DNA from 2 places in the Paenibacillus sp. VCA1 genome. Region 1 is predicted to be linked to the other one. Evidence: riboswitches for the same ligand, from Rfam matches in the RefSeq annotation. Region 1 holds a riboswitch; the other holds the start of a gene.
The links. A riboswitch is a leader RNA that binds a small molecule or an ion and turns the genes downstream of it on or off. The one in region 1 is predicted to bind FMN.
Positions count from the first base shown of each region.

Region 2: another riboswitch for FMN. It lies ahead of RJP21_RS30720 (DMT family transporter); the one in region 1 lies ahead of ribD (bifunctional diaminohydroxyphosphoribosylaminopyrimidine deaminase/5-amino-6-(5-phosphoribosylamino)uracil reductase RibD).

Region 1 covers NZ_JAVLSX010000004.1:7-4,981, reverse strand. Annotated here, with positions in the region: gene ribH (6,7-dimethyl-8-ribityllumazine synthase) at 1-246, opposite strand, end outside; gene RJP21_RS09155 (bifunctional 3,4-dihydroxy-2-butanone-4-phosphate synthase/GTP cyclohydrolase II) at 312-1,517, opposite strand; gene RJP21_RS09150 (riboflavin synthase) at 1,564-2,223, opposite strand; gene ribD (bifunctional diaminohydroxyphosphoribosylaminopyrimidine deaminase/5-amino-6-(5-phosphoribosylamino)uracil reductase RibD) at 2,226-3,368, opposite strand; FMN riboswitch at 3,719-3,901, opposite strand; gene RJP21_RS09140 (DUF1259 domain-containing protein) at 4,197-4,580, shown strand; partial or broken gene RJP21_RS31440 (transposase) at 4,855-4,975, shown strand, end outside.
Region 2 covers NZ_JAVLSX010000028.1:5,600-10,574, forward strand. Annotated here, with positions in the region: gene RJP21_RS30715 (ABC transporter substrate-binding protein) at 47-1,891, opposite strand; gene RJP21_RS30720 (DMT family transporter) at 2,154-3,116, opposite strand; FMN riboswitch at 3,252-3,415, opposite strand; gene RJP21_RS30725 (S-layer homology domain-containing protein) at 3,586-4,605, opposite strand; gene RJP21_RS30730 (DUF6359 domain-containing protein) at 4,694-4,975, opposite strand, start outside.

The sequences.
Region 1 (4,975 bases):
GACGGTGCCGAGCGTAATGACGGCGTCGTATTTGCCGCTTTCCGCCATTTTGCTTGCGATCAGCGGAATTTCAAACGCGCCGGGCACCCAAGCGACGTCCACTTCTTCGTCCAAGGCGCCGTGACGTTTCAACCCGTCCAAAGCACCGCTCAGCAGCTTGCTTGTAATGAATTCGTTGAATCTGCCTACGACGATCCCGTATTTCAGCCCGCTGGAAACCAGATTTCCCTCAAAAATATGTGTCATGATTCATCAACCTTTCGTTTTCATTTATGATTGCTTCGCTTATGTTGCATAGTCCCAAGCGTTTTTTATAGATTCAGCATATGCCCGAGCTTCGCCCGCTTCGTTTGCAAATAACGGCTGTTGTCCTTTCCGGCTTCCATCTGGATCGGCACCCGTTCAACGACCTTCAGGCCGTGGCCCTCCAGACCTTTGATTTTTCGCGGATTGTTGGTCAACAGGCGGATTTTCGAAATGCCCAAATCCTTTAAAATTTGCGCGCCGATGCCGTAATCCCGCAGGTCGGCCGGAAAACCCAGCTTCAGGTTGGCGTCGACCGTATCCAGCCCCTGCTCCTGCAGCTCGTAAGCTTTCAGCTTGTTGATCAATCCGATGCCCCGGCCTTCCTGTCTCATATACAGCAGCACGCCGGCGCCTTCCATTTCGATCTGCCGGAGCGCCGCGGCGAATTGCGGCCCGCAGTCGCAGCGCAGCGAATGGAAGACGTCTCCCGTTAAACATTCGGAGTGCACCCGGACGAGCACCGGCTCATCGCCGGAAATCGTCCCTTTGACAAGCGCGAGATGCTCCTTGTCGTCCACGTCATTGGTGTAAGCGACGGCCTTGAATTCGCCGAATTCGGTCGGCATCCGCACCTCCGCGGCCCGGTGCACCAGCTTCTCCTGCTGATTGCGGTATTTGATCAAGTCCTGGATCGAAATCAGCTTTAACCCGTGTTTTTCGGCCATAACCGCAAGGTCCGGCAGTCTTGCCATCGTGCCGTCCTCTTTTATGATTTCACAGATGACACCTGCAGGAGCGGCTCCGCTGAGCACGGCCAGATCCACCGCCGCTTCGGTATGTCCCGCTCTCCGCAGGACACCTCCATCTTTGGCGATCAACGGAAACATATGGCCGGGTCGACGGAAATCCCCGGGAACGGCGGCCGGGTCGATCAGCGCCTTGGCCGTCAACGAACGTTCCTGGGCCGAAATCCCCGTGGTCGTGTCTTTATGGTCGACCGATACCGTAAAAGCCGTGCCGTGGTGATCGGTGTTTTGAGCCGTCATGGGCAGCAGCTCGAGCGCCTCCGCCCGTTCCCTGGCCAGCGGGACGCATACAAGCCCGCGCCCTTCGGTAATCATGAAATTGATCACTTCGGGGGTCGCTTTTTCCGCCAGGGCGACAAAATCCCCTTCGTTTTCCCGATCCTCGTCATCCACGACGATGACGACCTTGCCTTCCCGCAAATCCCGAATCGCGTCCTCAATCGAGTCGAATCGAATTGGCTCCATGTTGTTTTGCCTCCTTTAAGATGCTGTCTTGCCGAAGATCCTTCGTTTACGCAAATCCGTTTGACGCCAGCATATCCAGCGTAATGCCCGAACGGTCCCTGCCCGCGCCGGATGCCGACCGCCCTAACAGGGCATGCACGTATTTGCCGATGATGTCGCATTCGATGTTAACGATGCTTCCCGCTTTTAAGCCGGACAACCCCGTTTCCGCCAGCGTGTGGGGAATGACCGATACGGTGAAGCTTTCGCCGTCGGTACGGGCGATCGTCAGACTGACGCCATCCACCGTAACGGAGCCTTGCGGGATGATAAATTTATTCAGGTCCGGTTTGTTCGGAGCGATATCGATCAGGACCGCGTTTTGCTCTTTTGACAACCGGCGGACCGTACCGGTCATATCGGCATGCCCCTGAACCAGATGGCCGCCGAAGCGCCCGTTTGCTTTCATCGCCCGCTCGAGATTGATGCGGTTTCCCGGCTTCATCAGCCCCAAATTGGAATGGCGGTACGTCTGGGGAGTGACGTCGACGGAAAAAGCGCCGTCGCCGATCTTCGTGGCGGTCAGGCAGACACCGTTCACCGCGATGCTGTCGCCGATCTTGATATCGTCCATAATGGCGGATGCCTTGATCGTTAATACCATGGCTTCCCCTTGCCTTGCAATGCCGTCCAAAATTCCGACTTCTTCAACCAATCCGGTAAACATGTTCACCCCTCCTCTTCCTGTTCTTCACCGTTTACATGGTCAGGCCAAATCGGTTTTCCCGAGACGAAAATGTTGTCCCCGACCCGGTCCACCTCAAGGTCATCCAACGTGATCGCATCCGCCATGCGCCCGATGCCTTCAAAATCGAAAGAATGCGGAGCATGTTTGCCCCCGACGATTTTCGGAGCGAAATACAAAACGATTCGATCCACAAGTCGCGCCCGCAGCAGTTCCCCGTTCAGCGCCCCGCCGCCTTCGACCAGAACGGAGCCGATTTCCTTGCGGCCAAGCTCTTCCAAAGCCGCCTCCAGATCTACGCGAGGACCTGCGCCGCAGACCAAAATCTCGGCCCCTAGTTCCTCCAGCAGCCTGCGCCGTTCAACCGGCGCCTGTTCCGTCGTCAGAATAACGATGGGCGAGGTTCCAACCTTCAACAGGTTGGCTTCCGGCGTCAAACGAAGCCTTGAATCGACGACGATGCGCACAGGCTGCAAGCCGTCCACGCCTTCGTGCCGCGTTGTCAGGCTTGGATCATCCGCCAGCGCCGTTCCGATGCCGACCATGATCGCCTGGTGACGGTGGCGGAGCGCATGCGCCTGCAGCCGGGCTTCTTCGTTCGAAATCCATTTGCTGTCACCCGTTTCGGTCGCAATTTTCCCGTCCAGCGTGCTTGCCGCCTTGATCGTTACGTAAGGCATCTGGGTCGTAATGTACTTCGCGAACTTGTCGTTCAATCGTACCGCCCGTTCCCGCAGCGTGCCGACATGGACCTCGATTCCGTGCTGACGGAGACGTTTGATCCCTGAGCCTGCGACGACGGGATTCGGGTCTAAGCAGGCGACCACGACCCGTTTTACCTTCGCTTCGATGAGCAGGTCGCTGCAAGGCGGGGTTTTGCCGTGGTGGCTGCACGGCTCCAGCGTGACGTACACCGTGCCTCCTTCCGCCTGTTCGCCGGCCATACGGACGGCATGCACTTCCGCATGGGCGGTTCCTCTTTTCAGATGCGTTCCGAGACCGACAAGCGCGCCGTCTTTCACGATCACACAGCCCACGACCGGATTGATTCCCGTTTGCCCCTGCGCACGTTCGGCCATATCCAGCGCCAGGGACATGTAAAATTCATCATTCACCGGCAGTTCCATCGCCAACAGTTCCTCCTTTCCGTTCCCATTTTTTGAAGCAAACAACAAAAAAGCCCTCCGGATTTCATCCGGGGGCGTCATGAGAATAAGCTGAAGACACTCAAATAAAGCTTCCGCCATAGCAGTTGTAAAGGCGGTACCCGTCATTTGGGAACGGCAAATAAAGTGCATGGTTCACACGCTTTCCGACCGGACGAAGGCATCATAGCAACGTTCCTGCCAGACCAGAGGTTCATCATGAACCCTTTTCTGATCGTTCAAGAAACGGTCATCCCGAGCGCACGTGAAAAAAGACACGTCTTGCCGCAGCTTTATTGGGTGTATCGCACGAGTATATGTACCCTGCGCTTTCGCTCCTTCTCCCATCCAGACTATACTGTCGGTCCCGGATTTGCACCGGGTCCACCGTACGCGGGCTGTCAAGCCACGCGGCCGGGTCACGGACTAAGATTCATTCGTTTCATGGCAGATCGCCATGCACGAAATGCATCATCACCGCCGGTAGGGAATTTCACCCTGCCCCGAAGGAAAACCCAAATTTTTAGTAGTTCATGGTGTGAAACCAGATCAAGCATCATGAACTAAGCTGTATGTTACTACCGATCGTTTATAAATGCAAGAGGCAAGCCTATGTTTCAGGCCGTCGCCCACGAAGGCTAATGATGCTCCGGATTGGAGCACTGGCACCGACATTGCCAACGTAAGCGCTGTCGTTCCTTGCAACCTCTATCGATTTCCCAATAGCATATTTTTAAAAAAATAGTCATTCAAATGTTCCTTGCCTTTCAACCTTTCATATTTTGTAACATCACGAAAGGAGTGGAATGCATGAAAATTTCCCAAGCGCTTTGCAACCGTCTTGCTGCCATTTTGGGCGGCAAGGGTACGTCCGACGGCAAAAGCTGCACGATTATGGTTGAAAGAAAACTGAATGCAAAAATTCTTGGAAGAAATTATGAAACCGAACATGAAATTACGATTCAATCGCTTAAAAACGGCACGACTTTGAACACCGGCGAAATTACGCTGCTTCAGTCCGAAGTGCAGCGCTTTATTAACGCGGTTCGCAGACGCAACCTCAAAATAACGGCGGTCCACAACCACTGGTTGTTTGAAAAACCCAGATTGATGTACCTCCATATTGAATCGGTTGAAAATCCCATTCAATTTGCCCGAAAGCTGAGAGCTGCGTTAGACGTTCTAAAAAAATAAATTCCTTGCGGCGTTTGGAAAGGATTCCGAACGCCGTTTTTCATTCCGTCCGGCTTTCCCGCATCATAATAAAATACATCTATCGACGTACTATCGCAGAAGACAGACCCCGTGTAGCTGAAATTTCTCTTGAGATATAAGGAAGCCATACATTGCTTTGAAACTCATACTATCTTCAAACGGAAATAAGCTGACGCCGGTAAAATGATATTATCCCCTTTAGGTAGACAGATAAGAGACTGACTCTTACTGTTAACTTGGAGGGGATTTTTACATGGCCAGAGTCCAACACACACATTCAACTGAATCGAAATATAAAGCTGTTCAGATGTACCTCGAACATGGCTTCGGATATAAGCGAGTCGCGAAAGAGTTGGGTATTCCAGAAGCCTCTA
Region 2 (4,975 bases), on a different contig from region 1:
GCTCGGGTTATGCCGAACATCCTTTGAATCAGAACTTAAGAGATCCTCAGTTATGAATCTGGTACAGTGCCCGGATGCCGGCACCGTCTATGGCGATTTGCGGCGGAATGTTGCTTCCGTCCCCTTCGGCCGGGAAGCCCTTCCATACGGACTCGTTGACGGTATGGAATACCCATGGGCGGTACATCAGCGGCACGGAAGGAATATCCGTCAGCCAAATTTTGGTCAGTTCGGTATATAGCGATTTTAGCTGAGCTTCGTCGGAGACGGTCGGGATTTGGTCAATGATTTGATCGGCTTTGTCGTTTTTGTAACGGCCCCAGTTCCAGAACGCCATTTCGCCTGCAGGAGCTACCCCTTTGGAATACATGATGTCATGCGCCCGGTTCCACGGTTGGCTCGGATTGACGCCGCCGGCAGGCGTGTTCATGATGATATCGAATTTGCCCGTCTGCAAATCGTTGGTCCATACCGGAGCTTCAGGGAATTTGGTGCGGATTTCGATGCCGATCGCCTTGGCGCTTTGCGCGACGATTTCCAGCGCGGCATTCCAGTCGGACCAGCCGTACGGACACTCCACGTCATATGGACCGAGACGGGTGCCGTTCAGGACGCGGATGCCGTCCTTGCCTTTTTTCGCCCCGATTTTGTCGAGCAGCTCGTTGGCCGCCTTCACGTCCGTCGTCCACTGCAGCGATTTGATCGCGTCTTTATCCACGTATTTGGATTCCGCGTCGGTATTCAGCGTCAAGGAAGGTTCCATTGCCGCGGAATAACCGCTCATCGCGAGATCCGATATTTTTTTGTAATCGATGGCCATCGCGATCGCGCGGCGGACGTCGGCGTCGTCGAGCCCTTTTTTCGACATGTTGAAGAAGATGGACGGCATGGAACCCGGCACGTAATACGGAGCGTCCTTCAGGTACGTTTTGATCGGCGCGCCGTTTTTCCACATGTTCCATACTTGCGGAATGAACTGCTGCGATACGTCCACCTGCCCGCTTTTGAACGCCAGATCGCCGGCCGCGTTGTCCTTGTAAATTACGTGCGTGATGTATTTGGGAGCAGGCAGCTTGCCGAACAGCGATTTGCCCCAATAATTGTCGTCCCGTACCACCGTAATTTTTTGATCGTTGTAGAAATACAGTTTGTACGGCCCCGTGCCGACCGGATTGTCATTAACTTCTTTGCGGATCGTGGGTAGGTCGTTGCCTGCCTTCTTTTCGATCTCTTCCCAAATATGCTTCGGCATCATCGGGATCAGCTCGATGCTGTCCAGCACCCTCAGCTTATTCGGATTATCCTTGTTAAGTTTGATGTTGACGGCATTTGCGCCGTCCGCGGCGACTTCCGAAATATTCGTCCAGTAGCTGCTCCAGTTGATGTCGTATTTTTTGCCGAGCTCGTAGGTATATACGACATCCTCCGATGTAAACGGCTGGCCGTCGCTCCACTTGGCGTCCTTGTTCAGATCGATATGCAGCGTGTCGTCTTTCCATTCGTATTTCGTCCCAAGCAGCGGCTCAAGCGCGCCGTCGAGCTCGTTGATCATGAACAGCGTTTCGTACACGAGTTCGCGGGAGTTGCCGTAATTGATCGGAAAAGCCGGATTGCCGCTCAGCAGGTTGAAGTTTGTCGGCGCTCCCCACTGCAGGCCGTTGATGTACAGCGTTTCGTTTCGCGGCGTTTCTTTGGCGTCGCCCTTGGAGGTTTCGGTCGCGGGTTCTTTGGAAGGCTCCGTCTGATTGTTCGAAGGCGCGGGTGTTTTGTTTTCCTCCTGCGTTTTCGGCGTTTCCGAAGCCGACGGCGGCTGCACGGTTTGGCAGCCTGCGATGAGAACCGCCGCCATAAAAAGTGCGATCAGCGGTTTGGAAGCGAATTTCAGCCTCATGAACATTCCTCCATTCATCACATTCACACCTTGGATCTTGAATCTTGAATTGCACCGACCGTTTCTAAAACGTATTCTGCAAGCGCTTACTTATAAAAATGTATGTCGAACCGTTCAAATCATGACTGAAATCTTTGGACCCTAAAAGTCCTTTCAACGCGCAAAAAAGGCCGCTTTCGCGGGCGGACAAACCGCCCCGGAAGCAGCCTTTTAAGGCAACAGCTTTGGATTATTTTATAGGGAAGGCCACCAGAAAATACGTTTACGCTTCTTTTGCACTTCTGCGGGATATGATAAACAGGACCGCCCAAATCAGAATAAAGCCGCAAATTTGGTGGAATTTTACGATCTCATGAAACGCAATCCAGTTGATGAGCACGCCCACCATCGGGAAGCTCAGCTCCGCAAGGGTAGCTACCGAAGCTTTTGTCGTTGTGAGGCCTTTATAATAGACCATCAGGCTGAACAAACCGGGCAGCAGCGCCTGGCCGAGCAGATTGATCGAAACGGCGGCGAATGTACCTGCGCCGGAAGGAACATGCCAAGGATCCCCTTGATTGATCGTGATGACGATCAGAAGCGGCAGCGCCAAAATGAAGCGAAGCGAAGTGACGGTTTCGTACTCCATTTTGCCGACCATCAAACGTCCCATAACGGTCGATCCGCCCCACAACGCCGCCGCGCCGAGGGAAAGCAGGCTCCCTACTTTGACGAAATCGTTGACATGGCCGAATGGGAACGTAAACCCGAAAGTGAGCAGGTAGGTGCCTGCCAGCGCCATGATCAGCAGCCAGCCGAACTGCTTCGGCAGCTTTTCCTTCAACAGCACGCGCGCCATAAGGATGGCGAAAATCGGCTGCAGCTTCTGCAGCAGCAATACCGCGTTCAAATTGCCGTGGGTCAGCCCCAGCGTAAACAAAATGGTCGCAATGGCCGAACCGCCCCAGGACAGGAACAGCAGCGCGCCGATATGCCGCAGCTTGAGCCCTTTCAATTCCGAGCGGTGTTTCCATAACATCGGCGCCACAAACAGCGCGATGATGATATGTTCGAGCAAAACGATCTGCGTCGGCGTGATCTGCTCGCGAAGCAAAATGATCCGGAAGAGCGGGTCCGCTCCCCACAACGCCGCCCCGAGCACGACCAGCCAAAAGCCGGTTTTCGGACGGACCGCCTGCTTGCGCATGGCAGAATTTAGCTTGAACTTGTTGCTTACGTTTTCCATATTCCTAATCCCCTTGCCTGAATACGGAGTCAACATTGGAAAACCCCCGCATATCGACCGAAATCGACAAAACGGGGGCTGATCAAATAAGCCTGCCGAAATGTAACGAAAAAACATTCCGCGCAAACCTGCTCTATTGATCTTCTCCCATCCGGACTTTACCGTCGGCCCTGGAATCCCACCAGGTCAGTCGCTGCCTTTCAAAACGGTCGAAAAGCAGGAGTCGCGGGCTTGACGTCGCTTTGGTACAAAGGACGTTCACCGCCGGTCAGGAATTTCACCTTACCCCGAAGATCCATATTCATATTTTTAGTATTGGTTTGAGTTCGTTCATACCATGATACTGCGTCATCGTATGAAAAAGCAACCCGAATGGTTACTTACATAAGTATAGCACATATCTTCGCTTTAGCGGAAGCTTCTTTTGATAAAGAATTTTTTCCATTCAATCGATATTTTCAATAACGCCTTATTTCTGCTGCAGCAATGCCAAAATCACCACCACCGCTTCGGCGCGGGTCGCATGCGCACGGGGCGCGAATTGTCCGCCGCTTCTTCCGTTCATGATGCCTCTCTGCGCGGCGGTCTCGGCGTAGGGCTTGGCCCAGGCGGGGATCTGTCCGCTGTCGGCAAAGGCGGCCGGCTTTCCGCCTCCGGCCGGTTCGGCCGAAGGCAGCGAACGAACGGCCATGGCGGCCATCTCCGCCCGCGTAATCTTTTTGGCCGGCCCGAACGATCCGTCGCCGTAACCGTTCATGATGCCCCGGCCTACCGCCTCTTCCACGGAAGGCAGCCCCCAAGCGGGAATCTGCTTCGCATCCGTAAATGTCACGGGCTGTCTGCCGCCGTCCGCTCCCAGGGCGCGGATCAACATGGCCGCAAACTCGATCCGCGTCACTTCCTTGTCCGGCAAAAACGTTCCGTTCGCGTAACCCGTGACCCAGCCTTGCTGCACAGCCTGTTCAATGGCCGTCTTCGCCCAATGCCCGCCGATATCTTTGAGGGCGACCTGCCCGGAGGGGGCCTCATCTTTAACCGAAATGGCGGCTTGGATGGCCGTGCCGGCGGCGTTCAGCTTGGAATCGACCAGTTTGACGTCATGCAGCGAAATGGCGGCGCTGCCCTTTTGCAGCCTTGCAAATTTGACGGCGGCCAGCTGGAGCGTGCCGTTGTCTCCGGCAATGCCGCCCACCTTGGTATGCGCGATCCGGACATTTCCGTTTTGGACGATCGGATCGACGGAGAAACCGTTTTTGCTTAAGATGGCGCTTTTATATGCGAGCTTCTGCGTGTCGTATTTTAACGTGAAATCATAGGCGTACAGGTCTTTGAGATGCTCCCCCGTCACAACGACGGTGATTTCGTTTCCATTGGACGTTGATTTTAAAGAGACCGAAGGAGCGGCCTCGTCCGCCGACGCCGGCGTTTGTGCCGCAAACCAACCGAAGACGAGCACGATTCCGAGAACGGAGGCTAATTGTTTCAGCAATGGGCTTCATCCTTTCAGACTGCAAATCGCAGGAAACGGCTCACGGCCGCCCCCTGCGATTTGCTTTTGATTCATCGTTCGTTTGCGTTTATTTGCCGTACCAGTCTCCGATAATCATTTGGGCGACGCCGGCCAGCGCGCGGATCGTGATTTCCCCTTCGTTGAAAAGGTCGGCGGACGCCACGCGGTTCCAGTTGCCGTCCGTCGATTTGATGCCGAAATATTTGGCCATAATCGACAGGTCCTGCACCGTAATTTTGCCTGTTCCCGGCACCAGCGTGATCAGCTTGGTTTTGAAGACCGCCACGGCATTGCCGAGCGCCGCCGTCGCTGCGTCAACCTGTGCCTGGGAAACTCCGGAGCTGTTTTT